DNA from 4 places in the Geobacillus uzenensis genome. Region 1 is predicted to be linked to each of the others. Evidence: predicted binding sites of a transcription regulator. Region 1 holds the regulator's gene; each other region holds the start of a gene.
The links. The regulator Rex, encoded in region 1, represses fermentation and respiration genes when NADH is low (regulators of the CRP and FNR family bind a similar motif). The targets are predictions, from matches to a motif close to TTGTGAAATATTTCACAA.
Positions count from the first base shown of each region.

Region 2: the regulator Rex is predicted to act here: its motif matches at 1,660-1,677, upstream of B9L21_RS07325 (hemerythrin domain-containing protein).
Region 3: the regulator Rex is predicted to act here: its motif matches at 2,389-2,406, upstream of B9L21_RS12120 (DUF2249 domain-containing protein).
Region 4: the regulator Rex is predicted to act here: its motif matches at 2,539-2,556, upstream of B9L21_RS13065 (cytochrome ubiquinol oxidase subunit I).

Region 1 covers NZ_NEWL01000009.1:241,778-246,343, forward strand. The annotation lists gene groES (co-chaperone GroES) at 1-282, opposite strand, end outside; gene B9L21_RS14540 (CPBP family intramembrane glutamic endopeptidase) at 639-1,373, shown strand; gene B9L21_RS14545 (YdiK family protein) at 1,370-1,549, shown strand; gene tatC (twin-arginine translocase subunit TatC) at 1,853-2,596, opposite strand; gene tatA (twin-arginine translocase TatA/TatE family subunit) at 2,617-2,769, opposite strand; gene B9L21_RS14560 (redox-sensing transcriptional repressor Rex) at 2,785-3,426, opposite strand; gene moaC (cyclic pyranopterin monophosphate synthase MoaC) at 3,442-3,930, opposite strand; gene B9L21_RS14570 (ABC-F family ATP-binding cassette domain-containing protein) at 4,029-4,566, shown strand, end outside.
Region 2 covers NZ_NEWL01000005.1:413,987-418,552, forward strand. The annotation lists gene B9L21_RS07320 (thiamine pyrophosphate-dependent enzyme) at 1-1,601, shown strand, start outside; gene B9L21_RS07325 (hemerythrin domain-containing protein) at 1,743-2,270, shown strand; gene narI (respiratory nitrate reductase subunit gamma) at 2,487-3,191, opposite strand; gene narJ (nitrate reductase molybdenum cofactor assembly chaperone) at 3,167-3,742, opposite strand; gene narH (nitrate reductase subunit beta) at 3,795-4,566, opposite strand, start outside.
Region 3 covers NZ_NEWL01000007.1:57,742-62,307, reverse strand. The annotation lists gene B9L21_RS12140 (Fic family protein) at 1-128, opposite strand, end outside; gene B9L21_RS12135 (metal-sulfur cluster assembly factor) at 319-621, opposite strand; gene B9L21_RS12130 (hypothetical protein) at 644-1,894, opposite strand; gene B9L21_RS12125 (DUF2249 domain-containing protein) at 1,891-2,100, opposite strand; gene B9L21_RS12120 (DUF2249 domain-containing protein) at 2,104-2,337, opposite strand; gene B9L21_RS12115 (Crp/Fnr family transcriptional regulator) at 2,575-3,267, opposite strand; gene B9L21_RS12110 (nitric-oxide reductase large subunit) at 3,526-4,566, shown strand, end outside.
Region 4 covers NZ_NEWL01000008.1:82,561-87,126, forward strand. The annotation lists gene B9L21_RS13060 (cytochrome d ubiquinol oxidase subunit II) at 1-973, opposite strand, end outside; gene B9L21_RS13065 (cytochrome ubiquinol oxidase subunit I) at 970-2,316, opposite strand; gene B9L21_RS13070 (SpoVR family protein) at 2,602-4,023, opposite strand; gene B9L21_RS13075 (DedA family protein) at 4,184-4,566, shown strand, end outside.

The DNA of each region.
Region 1 (4,566 bases):
GCCAATGACAGCTAAAATGTCGCTTTCGCGCAAAATTAAGTATTCCTTGCCGTCATATTTGACTTCCGTGCCGGCATATTTCGAAAAGATGATGCGGTCGCCGACTTCGACTTCCGGCGCAACGCGTTGGCCGTTATCGAGCACACGGCCTGTACCGACAGCCACAACGCGGCCTTCTTGCGGTTTTTCTTTGGCCGTATCCGGCAGCACGATACCGCTAGCCGTTTTTTCTTCGGTTTCTACGACTTCAATGACAATGCGATCGCCTAATGGCTTCAACACGGGAAACAACCTCCTTAACGATAGTTTTCGCCGTTCTTATTAGCACTCATCATTATTGAGTGCTAACACACTTATAATATTAATGAACTTCTCTCCGTTTTGCAAGTAGGAAATACAAAAAAATAACTGTTTTTCTTTAATGCGAGAAGAAAGGATAAAATGGGCTGAACAGCTGTCAGTCCCAAGGTCGGCCGGCGCAAAACCCGTTTTCATTATTACACATTTCTAAAATCAATAAACAACGCTCGGCAATTTTTTTGCGGCGGTCGTGCCAACCTCGGCCGGCGCGCTTTTCTTATCATTTCGCCAAACATGTGCTACAATACGGATATATTTGAATAAAGGGGTAAGAAGATTTGAAACGCCATTACTGGTATATCATGATCACGTATATCGCCATGCAGCTGTCCGCCTTTATCGGTGTGCCGCTTCTTCGTGCTCTCGGCGTCGGCCAAGAGGCAGAAACCCGCTTGGAGGCGGCGCAGCTCGCTTCCGGGTATTGGGCGGTCATCAGCTTTCTGGCAGCCTTTGTCATCATTTTATGGCTGCTTCGCGGCGACCGCGATGAACGGGAGATGCGGCAATTGCCCCTCGCTTCGTCATGGATGTGGGCGATCTTTGGCGTTGTTTTGGCGCTTGCCGCCCAAAGCATCGCTGCTAACATCGAATGGCGTCTGCTTGGCATCGAACCAGGTTCGGAGAACACAAGGCAAATCATTAATATCATCCGTCTGACGCCGCTTTTAGTCATCGTCACTTCCGTGATCGGCCCAATTTTGGAAGAACTCATTTTCCGCAAAATCATTTTCGGTTCGCTTTATAAAAAATACAACTTTTGGCCAGCTGCGCTCGTGAGCTCACTTCTTTTTGCCGTCGTCCATATGGAGCTTGAGCATTTGCTTTTGTACACGGCGATGGGGCTGACATTCGCCTTTTTGTATGCGAAAACCGGCCGCATTTTCGTGCCGATTTTCGCCCATGTGGCCATGAATACGTTTGTTGTCACCGTTCAACTCTTGCTGGCTGATGAGTTGGAAAACATGATGCGCCAAGCCGAGCTGCCGCTGGCGGTCTGGAGGTTTTGGCTATGATGCGCCACCCTCGGCTGTTTTCGCTGCCGTACTTCATCCTAGGTGTCTTGTTTACGTATTTGGCGATCGAAAGCGCTCATGAAACGATTTGGAACGCCTCGACGATCGTCTTGGCGGCGCTCGCCGCTTTTGATTTTGGCACCGCCTTTCGCTTGTTGTTCACACCGAAACGATGAAGGGGCTGACCCAAAAGTCCGCCAAAAAGCGGACTTTTGGAGTCAGCCCTCTCTGGTTTTTGTATATTTTACCAAACGGAACAAAATTCCGACTCTGTTCTCCCCCTCATTTACGCCACCAAGGACAATCGCCCTTCTTTCGGTGGTAGTGGTTTTGGTGACTCTATTCTACCAGAAAAAAGGGCGATTCTTCTATATTTGAGGCAAAAAAGTGGGGGCTGATCCCAAAACGCATTCGCGTTTTGGGTCAGCCCCTTTTTGTTTGCTGCCGTCCTAACCGCTCTGTCACCGCTGTCCGCGTCCTTACTCGCCGCTTTCCTGCTCCGCCGCTAATTGCGCTTTTCGGTAGCCAACTTTTGCGACCCAAATGCTCCCTTCATATAAAAGCGTGAGCGGAATCATGACGATCACCTGCGAGAGCATATCGGGCGGTGTAATGACCGCCGCCAAAATCAGCAGCGCCAAATACGCATATTTGCGGATGCGCACGAGAAACTGCGGCGTAATGATCCCTAAGCGGGTGAAAAACAAAACGGCGATCGGCAGCTGAAACACGATGCCAAACGGCAGCACAAGCTGAAGCAAAAACTGAAAATATTCGTTAATGCCGATCATTTGTTGGATGCCGAGCCGATCGGCGAGCTCATTCATAAACCGGACGACGAACGGAAACAAGACAAAGTAGGCAAAGCCTACACCGGCTAAAAAAAGGAAAACCGATGCCGGAATGTAGCTGAGCGTCACCCTCCGCTCTTTTTCATACAACCCCGGGCTGACAAACGCCCAAACTTGGTACAGCAATACCGGAGCAGACAGCACAGCGGCAATGACGAAGGCAAACTGAAAATATACTTTAATCGGATCAGTGAGGCGGAAGGCGTTCATTGTCAACTCTTTCGCCTCGGCCGTTTGCTGTAAATACACAATGACATCATCGACAAAAAAGAAACTGGCGACGAGCGCCGCGGCAAAAAAGAGGAGCACAATGATCAGCCGCTTCCGCAGTTCGCCAAGATGTTCATACACCGACATTTCTTTGTCGTTCATCGTTTCCCCATCCTGCCTTGTCATCGGTCAGTTTTGTTTTCCTCATCATCGGCCAGCCCTTTCGTCGCGTCCTTAAACTCGCGCAGTGACTGGCCGAACGACCGCCCTAACTCCGGCAATTTTTTCGTTCCAAACAGCAACAAAATCACAAGGACAATCAAAATGTATTTCACGCTCTACTCTCTCCTTTATGATGACGATGGATAGTTTTTCAGAAAATAGACGAGCGACTGCAATTCAATAGCCAAATCGATATGATGAACGCGGATATGGTTCGGCACGTTCAACCGCGCGGGGGTGAAGTTTAAAATGCCTTTAATCCCCCGGGCGACAAGGCGGTCGGTCAGCGCTTGAGCGGCGGCGGCCGGCACGGTTAAAATGGCGACCGGAATATCACCGCGAAGCCGCTTCTCGAGTTCATCGAGATGATAAACCGGCACGCCGCCGACCGTCGTTCCCACTTTCCGCTCATCCACATCAAACGCCATCACGATCTTTGTATTGTTGTTTTTTGAAAAATTATAGTTTAAAAAGGCGGTTCCTAAATTTCCCACACCGAACAAGGCGACTTCCGTCACTTCATCCTCTTCAAGCGTCTGGCGGAAAAACGACAATAAATAATTGACGTTATACCCGTACCCTTTTTTGCCGAGCGCGCCAAAATACGAGAAATCGCGGCGGATCGTCGCCGGGTCGACTTTGACCGCTTCGCTCAGTTCGGCTGAGGATACACGCTGTTTTCCCGACGCATGCAAGTTCTTTAAAAACCGGTAGTACAGCGGCAGCCGTTTCGCGGTTGCCTGCGGAATTTTCGGTTGTTCGTTGCTCATAGTTTCATCCCCCAGCTAATCGGTTTTCCGTCGATAATGGCCGGACTTCCCGCCCGTTTTCTCGACCAAATACGTCGGACCGATGATCATCCCTTTATCGAGTGCTTTGCACATGTCATACACCGTCAACGCGCATACCGAGGTGGCCGTCAGCGCTTCCATTTCCACCCCTGTGCTCCCTTTCGTTTTCACTGTTGCGGTGATGACAAGTTTATATACATCCGCTTCGTTTTCCCAAGAAAATGCGATATCAACGCTTTTTAACATAAGCGGATGGCACATCGGAATCAGATCAGCCGTTTTTTTTGCCGCCATCACCCCGGCCACTTGGGCTACAGCCAACACGTCCCCTTTCTCGATGGCGTGATTCGTCATTTTTTTATAAATTTCTTCGCTGACGGTGACACTCGTTTTTGCCACTGCCACTCGTACCGTATCTTCCTTGTTCGTAATATCGACCATTTTCGCGCGTCCTTGTTCATTGAAATGAGTAAACGACGACAAGATAATCTCCTCCACTTATACACTATACACGATTTTTCATCATCTGTCTTTGACCGTTTTGGCGACATACGTTAAACTATTCCGAGAGGTGAAACGACATGATCATTTTGCAAGTGCACCAGCTCACGAAATATTTTGGCGCTGACCTTATTTTATCGAATATAAAACTAGAAATACAGTCCCGCGACCGAGTTGCCCTCGTCGGCCGCAACGGCGCAGGAAAATCGACATTGTTAAAAATCATCGCCGGAGAACTTTCTTACGACAGCGGCGAAATCATCAAGCCGAGCCATATCAAAATGGGCTATTTGGCGCAAAACAGCACGCTTGACTCATCACGCTCCATTTGGGACGAGATGCTTGAGGTGTTCGCACCGCTTCGCGCCATCGAAAAGCAGCTGTCCGAACTCGGCTCCCAGCTTGGCGACCCGGATGTGCTCGCTGACCCCGCCCGCTATGAAAAAACGCTCAAAGCGTATGACGAACTGCAAGAACAGTATAAAGAACAGGGCGGCTATCAATACGAAGCCGACATCCGTTCCGTCTTGCACGGGCTGCAGTTTTCCTCATACGATTATAAAACAATGCCCGTCTCTTCGTTAAGCGGCGGGCAGCGGACGCGTCTGGCCCTCGGAA
Region 2 (4,566 bases), on a different contig from region 1:
ATGATTTGATCAACAACCATTATCAACAGTCCGTTGCTTTGTACCGGGCTGGCGATGTGTTCCGGCAGGTGGCCGCGGAATATGAAGCATGGTCGGGGCGCCGCTATGAGCCGCTCGATTTATACCGGATGGAAGATGCCGAAGTGGCGCTGTTTTTGCTCAACTCCGCAGCAGAGACAGCGAAAGATGTAGCTGATCGTCTGCGTAAACAAGGGGTGAAGGCGGGCGTCATCAGCCCGAACATCATTCGTCCGTTTCCGGCCGAGGAGATCCGCCAGGCGCTGAAACATGTGAAAGCGCTGTTGATCGGCGAGCGGGCCGATTCGTACGGGGCGCACGGGGCGAACATGACGCATGAAGTGAAAGCGGCGCTGCAGGAAGACCAAAACAATCAAACGATCGTATTAAGCCGCGTTTACGGCCTTGGCGGCAAAGATTTTTACGCCGAAGATGCCGAAGCGTTGTTCCGGATGGCCATTGATGCGATGGAAAAAGGAAAAGCGGAAAAAACGTTTGATTATTTCGGCCACGTCCCCGGACGTCTTGAACGGCAACCGAAACGGCTGCTTGAACCGCTTCATGGCGATGCGTTTCGCAGCGGGCTCATCCACGTGACGGTCGACGACAAAACGAAACGGCTAAACGTTAAAATCCCGCCGCTGCGGGCGTTGACGGCCAAGCCGAAGCGGCTCGCCCCAGGGCACGGGGCATGCCCGGGATGCGGTATTTTCCCGGGGCTCGAGCTGTTTTTCAAAGGAATTGAAGGCGATATCGTCGTCTTGTTCCAAACCGGGTGCGCGTATGTCGTTTCCGCCGCGTATCCGTACAGCTCGCATAAACAAACGATGGTGCACAATTTGTTCCAAAACGGGGCGGCCACGCTCTCCGGCATGGTCGAAGCGTTCTTTGAACTGAAGCGGCGCGGCGAGCTTGACGTCTCGGATGATGTCACGTTTGTCATGGTCACCGGCGACGGCGGGATGGACATCGGCATGGGGTCGGCTATCGGGGCGGCGCTGCGCAACCATAAGCTGATCATCATTGAATACGACAATGAAGGCTATATGAACACCGGGGCGCAAATGTCGTACTCGACCCCAATGGGACATATGACCACGACGACCGGGGTCGGGAAAGGACAGCGCGGAAAATCGTTCCATCATAAAGATACGCCGCAAATCATGGCAGCGACGAACATCCCGTACGTCTTCACCGGAACGGAAGCGTTTCCGCAAGATTTGGTGAAAAAAGCAGCGAAAGCGCAATGGTATGCACAGCATGAAGGAACGGTGTACGGCAAGCTGCTCATTACTTGTCCGCTTAACTGGAAGTCAGAAGAACGGTACGGGGAAACCATTTTGCAGGCGGCGGTGAATTCGTGCTTTTTCCCGCTGTACGAAGTCGAACGGGGGAAAACGACGATCACGTACGACCCGGAGGCGAAAGGACGCCGCGTCCCGTTGAGGGAATGGCTGAAATATATGGGAAAAACGAAACATTTGCTCCGAAAAGAAAACGAAGATTTGTTGCGCGAGTTGGAGGAGGAAGTCGAACGAAGATGGACGATCTTAAAAGCGAAGCATGAACATCCGTATCTATAAAAGGATTACTGCAGCACGCCGCGCGCGTGCTGTTTTTTTTTGCGCTTCCCTGTCGGCGGTGTGATATGACTCACAACGATGGAGATGCTGCACACAGTATAATGGAAACAACGGACGGATCATAAAAAGGAGGAATCGATGATGCATTCATTTTGCCATATGGGCGGCCCTGAAGGGGTGAAACTATGCGCCGGACTGGCGCAATTAAAACAAGAACACGGCCCGCTGCGCGTCCAAATGGAGCAGCTGCTTGCCACAGCGGAAGCGATCGGCCAAGGGACAGATGACCGCAACTGGCGCGAGCCGCTCGCTGATTTGAGAGAAAAAGTTGAATCGTTCGTCGCCGCTCTAGATCCGCATTCGGAGCGGGAAGAAGGCGTATTGTTCCCGATGATGGCTCGGTACATCGGGCGGACGACCGGCCCTATTGCCGTCATGGAATACGAACACGAACAGGCGAAAGCGCGCCTTTCCATGTTTTTAGAAAAGACCGCCCAGCTGCCGGAGAACATCGACAGCAGACAGGCGTTGATGCTTGCCGGCGCGGTCATCGAGGCGCATCACATTTTGGATGAGCACTTCATGAAAGAGGAGAACGTGCTCTTCCCGATGGCCGAGCGGCTGTTGTCCGATGCGGAGAAAGAAGAGCTGTTTGCGCGCATTAACTAAGTAACAAATGGAAAACAGGATGCCCCAAACGACGGGCATCCTGTTTTTTATTATTGGTTCATTTATTGGCAGGTTGTTATGCATGATCGTTAGGATATGCGGAAGCGCACGTTGTTTCGTTTCCGCCGCCGTTAAAGTTGACAGGCCGGCTGTTAGGCAATCGGTTTGCCCCCGCCTGTTCAGTTTAGGGTTCCTGATGTGACGCACGCCGCTCGCTTATTTGGCGCGGTTGAACGGCTCTGCTTGTTTTGGCATTCGCTTCCGATAGACGACGTAGCTGCGCTGCAAGTAGCGGAGCGGAAAGCTGAACACGTGAACGAGGCGGGTGAACGGCCAGACAGCGAACAAACCGAATGCAGCGAGAATATGAATTTGAAACCAAAGCGGCACCGTTTCCATATAAGCTGGGTTCGGACGGAATGTAAGAAGGCCGCGAAACCACGGGCCGATCGTCGTCCGGTAATCAAACCCGTGCGAATCGATGTTCAGAAACGTTGATGACAGCCCGCTGGCGATGACAGCGAGCAAAAATCCAAGAGCAACCCAATCGCCGGTGCTGCTTGTCGCCCGCACGCGCTTTACCGTGAGGCGGCGGCGGAACAGGATCACTAAACCAACGAAGGCCGCCAAACCAGCCGGAATGCCGCCCGCCAAGGCGATGACGTGGTACATCTCCTCCGTAACGCCTAACGCCGTGTAAAACGGTTCCGGAATGAGAATGCCCATCACGTGGCCGACGAAGACGAACAAAATGCCCCAGTGGAAGAGAAGGCTTCCAAGGCGCAATTGCCGTTTTTCGAGCAGTTCGCTTGATTTGGATGTCCAGCCGAACTGATCGCGCTGGTAGCGCCAAACATGGCCGGCGATAAAGAGCACAAGCGACAAATAAGGAACGATCACCCAGAGAAATTGGCTAACCATGCCGTTGCACTTCCTTTCGGGATCGGCGTGACGCCGAGTTGGATAAAGGTAACGTCGAGCGTTTCAAATAGCTGTACGTACGGGCTGCCGGCGGCTGCCAACCGCTCGCCGATTTCGCGGATATGGCCGGCATAATCGGCGAGCAAGGAAATGGCATGAGGCTCCTCCGCATAGGCGAGAAATTCGAGCATGAGCGGCAAGTAGTCGGGCAGCTCGCGGTCGGAGACGGCGAATCCGGCCGCCTCGTAGCGCGCTTTTAAGGCGACGAGCTCGATTCCGCGCTCGCGTTGTTCACCGTTTGTCATATACGTAAGATACAAATTCGTTTTTTTGCCGAAATCAAATGTTTCGACATATTGCTCCATCCGCTCTCGAGCCGAGGTGGCCGCAAGCTGTTCGGCCACTGCCAAAAGCGGCGTACGGACGGTTTCATCCTCGAGCGAACGGATGGCCTCGAGGCAGTCGGGAAGCGATTCAGCCCACTGTTCGTCCGGATAGGACAACAGATAGGACACACATAAAAAGACAATTTGCCGTTGTTCGCTGTTCATCGTGCATCCTCCATTTTTGTTGTGTAAGGGGAAGGGGGGCATGGCCCCGCCCTCATGAAAGCGTGCCGCAGGCGCCTGGACCGCCGGCAAATGCAAGCCCGCAGCTGCCTTGTTCGGCGTAGAGGTCAGCGACTTCCTCGCGATGCGATGCCGGAATGACGAAGCGGTCTTCGTATTTGGCAATCGCGAGCAAACGGTACATCTCTTCAATGTCTTCACGGCTTAAGCCGAGCGACTCAATGAGGCGGATGTCCGGCTGTTTGTTCGTTTGTTTCGCCCGCATATACGAACGCATCGCCGCCATTTTTTTCAATGTCGTGCGGATGTGCGCCGTATCGCCCGCCGTCAGCAAATTCGCCAAATATTCGATCGGAATGCGCATTTCATCAATGGCCGGGAAGATGTCATCGGCGCTCGCTTGGCTTCCTTTTCCTTCGATCGTATTCATGATCGGGCTCAGCGGCGGAATGTACCATACCATTGGCAGCGTCCGGTATTCCGGATGCAGCGGCAAAGCGATTTTCCAGTCGACGATCATTTTGTAAATCGGCGAGCGCTGCGCCGCGGCAATCCATTCATCCGGGATGCCGGCTTTTTTCGCCTCAGCGATGACAGTCGGATCGTTCGGGTCAAGGAAAATATCCAGTTGGGCATGGTACAGCTGTTTCTCATCGGCGACGCTCGCCGCTTCTTTTACTTGATCCGCATCATACAGCATGACGCCGATGTAGCGGATGCGGCCGACGCACGTTTCCGAGCAAATGGTCGGCAGGCCGGCTTCGATGCGCGGGAAACAGAGCGTACATTTTTCCGCTTTGTTCGTT
Region 3 (4,566 bases), on a different contig from region 1:
CCTTCGATGGCGTTCGAATGGTACGTCCATTCGATCCGAAATGATTCCCGCAAGTTTTTCACCAACCCTGGAGGCAAAGGGCGCAACGCATCCAACCGTTGTTTCAGCTCGTCGATTTTAGCAAACATCGCTCTCACCTCTTGGTATATGATTCGCGGCCTCGATTCGTTTTTCCTTTAAATAGCCAAGCGATGGTTCTTGTTTTTTCTATATGATACAAAAATAAAGGGTGGGGAGTGTTCAGCAGTTGCAGGACAATGAAACAACCGTCCGCCCAACGCGGGCGGACGGCGAAAAGGGGATGAACAGCGGCCCGTTTCAGGAAAAATGCCCAAGCTGCCGGAGCGCGTCTTCGCTCATCCGCTCCGGCGTCCATGGCGGATTCCATGTCACTTGGACGCGCACGTCGCGGACGCCGTCGATTTGTTCAAGCACCCGTTTGACGCCGCCGGCGATCGAGTCGTGAAGCGGGCAGCCCGGGGTCGTGAGCGTCATCAGGACATTGATATGCCCATCCTCGATTTTTAAGTCATAAATCAATCCTAAATCGACAACGTTAATGCCAAGCTCCGGATCTATGACTGTTTTCAGCTGTTGCAGGGCAAGTTCGCGGACATCCATCGTTTTTTTCCTCCTCATTCGCTTATTTTCGGAAAACTGCTAACATCGTGCCGGCAAAGGCGATGCTTAATCCAGCCAGCAGTGTTTGAGCGACGGCCAACAGCGGCACGCTCGCGGTCGCAAGGGAGACCGCCGCCAGCGTCAGGGCGGCGAGCCATAGGCGGCATTGAACGGCGACGGCCCGCTCGTTCATCATTTGCTTTAACGTCGGCACGTGTTGTTGGCCGACTTTTTCGCTGTAGCGGTGCGTCCACCATAAAAACGGCACGATTTTAAACAAATAGCCGATGATGCTAAACAGAATCCAGCCAACAATGAATAGATAAACAATGATGCCAAGCCACCGTCCACTGCCGACAACGATGGCGGCAAAGGCGGCAACGTGCAGCGCAAGGCCGATGGCCACCGCCGCCAAGGAAAATTGGAACGGGCGGTCAAGCGTTTTTTTCATCCGCTTTTGCAAAATGGCGCGGATATGCCAGGCGAAAACGGCGAATCCGCCCATGAGCAAGGCTGCACCGGCTGCAAGCCATGCGTGGCTTCGCAAGAATAAGCTGGCGAACGCCACAGCAATCCCGCTGATGTACAGCGCATAGACGTAACGCGCCGGCCGCAGCGAAAAGCCGTGGGCGAGCGAGAACATCGGCACCATTTTGTACGAAAAGCCTATGATGAGCAGTGTGAACCAGCCGCACAGCCCAAACAGCACATGCAAGCCGAACACCACTTCATGGTTGTTAGCGCCTTTGGCGGCGAAAAAGTGAAACGCCAAGAGCCCCCCGGCAGCTGCCGTCAGCAATAAAAACAACAGCGATGTGGCGACAAACAGCGTCATGACGGTTTTCGTTTCTTGTTTTCTTAACGTCATCGCCATTTGCCAGACGAATAGGATGATGCCAAAAAGCAGAAGCAAGCCGGGGAGAAACGCCCGGTTTGGCGCCGCCGCTAGACTTACGGCAAATGCGACAATGCCGACGGCGGTCACGGCAAACTGCCAAAAACCGAGCCGCTCGCTCCAAATCGGTGTCAAAAAGGCGACCGGAACGAGCTGGTACATCGCCCCCATGGCCGTCATCAATGCAAAGCCAAGCAACGCCAGGTGGGCCGCCGCCCACACGAACGGCAGCCGGAACGCGCCGCTGCTAAGTGAGGGAATCGCTCCAAGCAACATAAGCTGCGACGCGGCGAACGCCAACACGGCGAACATGATAAACGAGAACGGAAGACGGACGTCTGTTTCCGTCCCCGTGCGAGTAGGAAACACGTTGCTCATCCTTTCGTAATGCGGATTTCAAAACTGCCGTCTTCACGTGCGACCGTCTCGTGCCGGTAGCCAAGCTCGTCAAGCTGTTCGTACAAAAACATCGGTCGGCGATCGTTAATGATCGTCAGCGTCTCCCCAGGGTTCAGCTTAGCGAGGGCAGCGAGCGTCCGCATCATCGGCTGCGGCGGCTCGAGTCCGCGGTTATCGAGGATCATCGGTCATCCCCCCTGTTTGACAAACGTTACTCTCCAATGTTTTTTCTCGATTTGTTCGGCCTCGTACGTAAATCCTTTCGCTTTCATAATCGGAAACAACGGCAGCGGCTTGAACGGGGCGTGTAAAATGAACGTATCGCCCGGCTGCAGCGGCTTGATGGCGTTCATAATTTTTTCAAACGGTTCCCGCTTTTGCCGCAAATCTTCGCGTACATCGAGTTCAATCGTCACACCCATGCGCTTTCCCTCCTTTTTGACTATCATGATAATCATTTTCACTGTGGAATGTTGTGATATAGCTCACATCTTTCGGCCGAAACATGACATATTCCACTTTGGAAAAAAGGTTTCGTTTTCGTTTGAAAGGGCGGAATAGCATGTTCCAGAAAGATGGGCTTGCCGAAATGTTTGAAAGGAAACCCCATCAGCTCCATTGCGCATCCCGACCGGTGCCGGACGATGGGGAAAAAGGAGTTAGAAAAAGATTTCTTGTTCGAGCCCTTCGCGGTCAATCAAATAAAAGCCGTGTTCGTCGACGTCAATCAGCCCTTTCCGTTTCAGCTGGCTCAACGTCCGGCTGACCGTTTCGCGGGCGGTGCCGATCATATTGGCCAGCTCACGGTTTGTCACATGGGCGGTGAGACGGTGCCATTTCCCTTGTTTGACGGCATTCGTCCGCGTCAGCCGCAGCAAAAGCAGCACGATTTGTTCGTACGTATTATGGAGCACTTGCGCTTCGAGCCGATTTTGCAAGTCAACGATTTTTTCGCCCATGACGCGAAACAGTTTCATGCACAGCTCAGGGCTGGCCATCAGCACTTGTTCGAAATCATGGATCGGAATGGCGATCAATGTCGCTTCCTCGACCACTTCGGCGTGGGCCGGATAGGTGCCTTTTAAGAAAAAGCCGGCATGCGGAAACATTTCTCCCGTCTGCAAAATCGAAACGATTTGTTCTTTCCCGCTGAAGTCCGTTTTATAAATTTTTACCGTGCCGGAATGAATGAAATAGACTCGCTCGAGCGGGTCGCCTTGCATAAAGACAAACGTCCGCGGCTTGTAAACGCGCACGTGGGAAATGGCAACCAGCGAATCAAGCTCGTAATCGGACAGTTCACGAAACAACGGAACAGCTTTTAAGCGGTCTTTCATCCAATGGTTCGCCATGGCGTTCTCTCCTTTAACAAGGTGACAAACATGTGACAGCTGAGGAAATGTGACAAATATGTGACAGCTGTTTGTTGGAACAGACGGCGACGGTTTTCGAAAATCCGCGCCGTTTGGCCCTTTCTGCCTTCATTGTATAAATTCTCACACGTTGAAGCTGTGATATAAATCATAGTTGACATTTGTCTCGGCTCACAAACCGCCAAACGATCAGCGCGCTACAATGGGGTCGAACAAACGAGAAGGAGGTTGCCTCACATGGAAGTGAACCGAACGGTCCGTCCCAACATCCGGCCTGGGCGGCAAACGACCAACAGTTTTCTTAAATCGATTCTCATTTTCACTATTTTAATTAGCTTTACCGTCCTGCTCGTCGGCGGGTATTGGATTTTCAAAGAAATGGCGCCAAGGCCGAAAGAAGTGCGCAGTGAAAGCGGCCAAGTGTTGATGACGAAAGAAACGATCGTCGGCGGGCAAGCTGTCTTCCAAAAATACGGATTGATGGATTATGGCACGGTGCTTGGCCATGGATCGTATATGGGGCCGGACTATACGGCGGAAGCGCTGAAAGTGTACACGGAAGGCATGCAAGATTACAAAGCGAAAGAGCGGTATAACAAACCGTTTGCCGATTTAACGGACGATGAGAAGTCGATCATCCGTGAACAAGTGATGAAAGAGATGCGGAAAAACCGTTACAACCCGGTAACCGATGTGCTTGTCCTAACAGATGCGCAAGTCTACGGGTTGGAAAAAGTGCGTGACTATTACCGCGACGTTTTCACCAATGGTGACGGCTGGGGATTGAAAAAAGGATTGATCAACGAAAGCGACATGCCAAAAGCGGATCGCGCTTGGGTTGCGAATGGGGATCAAATCCAGCAAATTGCCGACTTTTTCTTCTGGACCGCCTGGTTGTCGAGCACGCTAAGAATTGGCGACGAGATTACGTATACGAACAACTGGCCGTACTATGAGGACGCCGGCAATACGATGTCGTTTTCTGCGGTATGGTGGAGCGGCGTCAGCGTCACGGTTTTGATTTTGTTTGTCGGGATCATTTTGTATGTGTTCTATCGTTACCAATTAAGCATGCAAGAAGCGTATGCCGCAGGGAAGTTTCCGGTCATCGATTTGCGGCGGCAGCCGCTGACTCCGTCGCAGGTGAAAGCGGGCAAATATTTCGTCGTCGTATCGGCGCTCTTTTTCGTCCAAACGATGTTCGGGGCATTGCTTGCCCACTACTATACGGAACCAGACAGCTTTTTTGGCATCAAATGGATCTACGACATATTACCG
Region 4 (4,566 bases), on a different contig from region 1:
GGCGCATAAGCAAATAAAGTGACGGAATTAATAACAGGAGGCCGGCAATAAACGCAACGATCAACGCCATAGCCATCGTCTCATTCGTAAACCCGTCATAAATTGTCAAATACGGGTATAACAAATAGGGATAATGTGAAATGCCATAGGCGTAAAAGGCGAACGCATATTGAAACAAAAGCGCAATAAACGCCCAGCCGAACCGCCGTTGCCGCCAAAGCAGCCAAACGGTGACGACAAAAAACAAAAAAGAGACAGCCAGCATCCATGCCACGTTCCATAGGTTGGCGTAATGCTCGGGATTATGGTAGCGAAGCTGATAAATAATGAGCAGCGCTGACAACATCGTCGGCCCGCTCCAAAGAAGAGCGTAGCGGCGCAACAGCGCCCGCGCCCGTTCATCCTTGGCCGCGTCCGCATAATACGTTAAGAAAACGGCAGAAATGTAAAGAACGCTCGTCACACTTAACAGCACAATGCTCCATGACAACGGGCTTGCAAACAGCTTCCCATAATCAAGCGCAACGCCTGAGGCGCCTGCCTCTACAAACCCGCCTTCGGAAATCGTCAACACAATGGACAGCGAGGCCGGAATAAACAACCCCGTCAATCCATAAGCGATTAAATACCAGTTCCGTTCCGTCCCCCCATACGTATGAAACGCGTAGTACGAGCCGCGAATAGCTAACAAAATGATCGAGATGCTCGCCGGGACAAGCAAAATAGAACCATAATAATACGCCGTTTTCGGAAAAAAGCCGACAATGCCGACAAAGAAAAAGACAAGAAAGACGTTCGTCACTTCCCATACAGGGGAAAGATAGCGCTGAATGATGCGGTGCAAAATATGCTGTTTGTTTGCCCAATGGCTATAGGCGCTGAAAAACCCAGCCCCGAAATCAATCGAAGCAACGATAATGTACCCGAACAAAAACAGCCATAACACCGAGATGCCAATGACTTCGAGCGTCATGGCGCCACCTCCCCGTTATTAGCCCGCTCTGCCAGCTCCCGTTCAACCGGGTTGCGGCGGAACATACGGACGAGCACTGTTGCGCTTGCAATTACTAACACCATATACAAAAGGCAAAACAACACAAGCATCGTATCCACATGCGCAGACGATGTCGCTCCTTCCGCCGTTTTCATATAGCCGCGCAAAATCCACGGCTGCCGCCCGACTTCCGCTAAGTACCATCCCGCCTCAATCGCAACCATCGCCAGCGGCCCTCCCGCCACCAGGAGTCCAAAAAACCACTTTTTCGCCGTCCATTTCCAGCGGAAAATCGATCCGAGCCAATACGCGGCTGCGACAACCATTAAAAACACCCCGATCGTGACCATCACATTGAATAAGTAATGAATGTATAGCGGCGGACGCTCATCTTCTGGAATATCATTTAATCCAGTCACAACCGCAGCGGGATGGTTATGGGCTAAAATACTGAGGGCGTATGGAATTTCTAAAGCATATTTCACTTCCCCGTCTTCTCCGAGCGTGCCGAACAGGATCAACGGTGCATGGGAGCCCGTTTCAAAATGCCATTCGGCCGCCGCCAGTTTTTCCGGCTGGTATTGGGCCAAAAATTTACCCGACAAGTCGCCGACAAGCGCGCTCGCCACTGAGAAAATCAACGCTGTTTTCATCGTTAAATGAAGCGCCTTGCGGTGATACACATGGCGGTTTCCCTTCCATAAATGCCAAGCGGCGATCGAAGCGAGCACGAACGCTGACGTCATATACGCCGTTGCCAGCACATGAGCGACTTTCGTCGGCATGGCCGGATTGAACATCGCGGCGATCGGGTCGATGTTGACGAGCTCGCCATTTTTCAGTTCAAAGCCTTGCGGCGTGTTCATAAACGCGTTCACCATTGTAATGAACATGGCCGACGCCGAAGAGCCGATCGCCACCGGGATAAGCAAAAGCAAATGTTTTTTCTGATTTTCAAACCGATCCCATGTATACAAATAAATACCGAGGAAAATCGCTTCAAAAAAGAAGGCGAACGTCTCCATGAACAGCGGCAAGCTGATCACCTGGCCAGCCAGCTGCATAAAGTTCGGCCACAAAAGCGACAGCTGCAAGCCGATCGCTGTTCCTGTCACCACGCCAACCGCTACGGTGATGACAAAACCGCGCGTCCAGCGGCGAGCGAGCAAAATATAATGCATATCACGTTTGCGAATCCCAACCCATTGGGCAATAGCGATCATCAGTGGAATCCCGACGCCGATCGTGGCATAAATGATATGGACCGTCAGTGTCAATCCCGTCAAAATACGGCTAAGCAGCACCGGATCGTAGCCGTTCACGATTCATCCCCCCTTATGAAAACAAGCGGCCAATCAAGGAAAGCAAGACAACAGCCGCAACAGCAAAGCTAACGAACACAAGCGTTTTTTCGTGCCGCTTCCACATATCCATCCCCCCGGATGAGCAAACAGTGATGAAGAATTTGTGACAGCCATCACAAATTATCCACTTTATATTATTTCATAAAATCGGGCACGCTATCCGGCATGATTTCGAATAATTTGTGTCATTTTTCACATATTCATTGTGACAAACAAAAAAAGCAGGATATCCCTGCCCTAATGTTATAAATATTTCCGATGCACCGTCTTCCCATCATACGTAAACAACATCGGCTTTTCCTCGACGACCGTCTCCATATGGACGGGTCGTCCCCACAACTGATAAATATATGGCAACACTTTTTCTAAATATTTCAGATCCAATTCAATTCCCTCGTACCAATGCTTTAAATACAACTCCCCGTTGCGCATATAGTCGCCGTCATTCACCGTAATGTACGGGAATCCGCCGTTAACCCGCATGCTGACGAGCTGATCGCGGATATGCTCCCAATGTTTGTCAACAATTTTGTAATCTTTCCCTTGCTTTTGAAATAAATACATATCTTCACGCATAATCAGCTCTTTCGTCAAATAGTTGCGCAAAAACGAAATGTCGGACTCCAACTCACGCACTTCGAACAGTTTTGCCCGTCCTGATCCTGGTTTAATTCCATATTTTCTCATCTCTTCCGTCGGGTTGTTCCACCGCTCTTCGATGTCTTCAAAAATTTTCAACCCTAAATAGTACGGATTGATGCCAGTGCGCGATGGCTGCACAACGTTGGCGTTCAGCTTGGCAAACTCGATCGCTTCATCGCTCGTCAAATCCATCTCGCGCAAAATGCGCTGATGCCAATACGTCGCCCATCCTTCGTTCATGATTTTCGTCTCGAGCTGCGGCCAAAAATAGAGCATTTCTTCGCGCATCATCGTCAAAATGTCACGCTGCCAATCTTCGAGTTCACGGCTGTATTCTTCAATGAACAACAGCACATCTTTTTCCGGCTGCGGCGGAAACTTGCGTCGTTTTTTCCGCGGCGGTGTTTTTGGCTTGTTCCGCTCATCAAGCGACCAGAGGTCATCATATGGCGACGGTGTTTTTGCCGATTCTTCTTCCTCATACACCTCCGTATCTTCCCATGTCCACGACAGCTTCGGCCGCAACAGCGAGGGGTCGATATGCTCTTGAATGGCCAAGACAGCATCTAAAAATTTTTCCACTTCCAGTTTTCCGTATTGATGTTCATAATGTTTAATGCGCTCAGCCGTCGCCGCCATGCTTTCGACCATATCGCGCTTCGTGTTGCTAAAGCGGACGTTGTTTTTGAAAAAGTCGCTATGCGCCAACACGTGGGCGACGATCAACTTATTTTGAATGAGCGTGTTCGTGTCAAGCAAAAAGGCATAACAAGGATTCGAATTGATGACGAGTTCGTAAATTTTGCTTAATCCTAAGTCGTAATGCAGCTTCATTTTGTAAAACTGCTTACCAAAACTCCAATGGGAAAAACGCGTCGGCATTCCGTAGGCGCCAAACGTGTAAATAATGTCCGCCGGGCAAATTTCATAGCGCATCGGGTAAAAATCCAACCCAAATCCTTCAGCAATTTCCGTAATCTCAGCAATCGCCCGTTCCAGCTCTTTCAGCTCGTCCTGCCGCATCCCAATTTCCCTCCCTTTCCCCTTATCACAATGTATGAGGGAAACGGCGTTTTGATACGTGCAATCGTTTGGCATGAACATGCAGCGCCTCATTTTCATTTGCTGACCGTTGGATTATAATGGTCATACAAAAGAAATCGCAACAAAGCGTGGTGATGATTTGCAACATTATTTGCACTATCTCATCGATCACTTTGGTTATATCGGTATTATGATCGCGCTTATGCTCGGCATTGTTGGACTGCCGATCCCCGACGAGCTGCTGTTGACATATGCCGGCTACCGCGTCTCGACCGGTGCATTTTCGTATCCGCTCACCTTTTTTTCCTGCTCATTCGGGGCAGCCATCGGCATTTCGCTTAGCTATATTCTTGGGTTTACGCTCGGCTTGCCGTTTTTGCATAAATTCGGCCCGAAGCTTCATCTGACAGAAAAACGGCTCGAGCAAACGAAAGCGCTATTCTCGAAGTTCGGCCCGGCGGTATTATTCATTTGCTATTTCATCCCAGGCGTTCGGCATCTCGCCGCCTTTTGGGCCGGCAT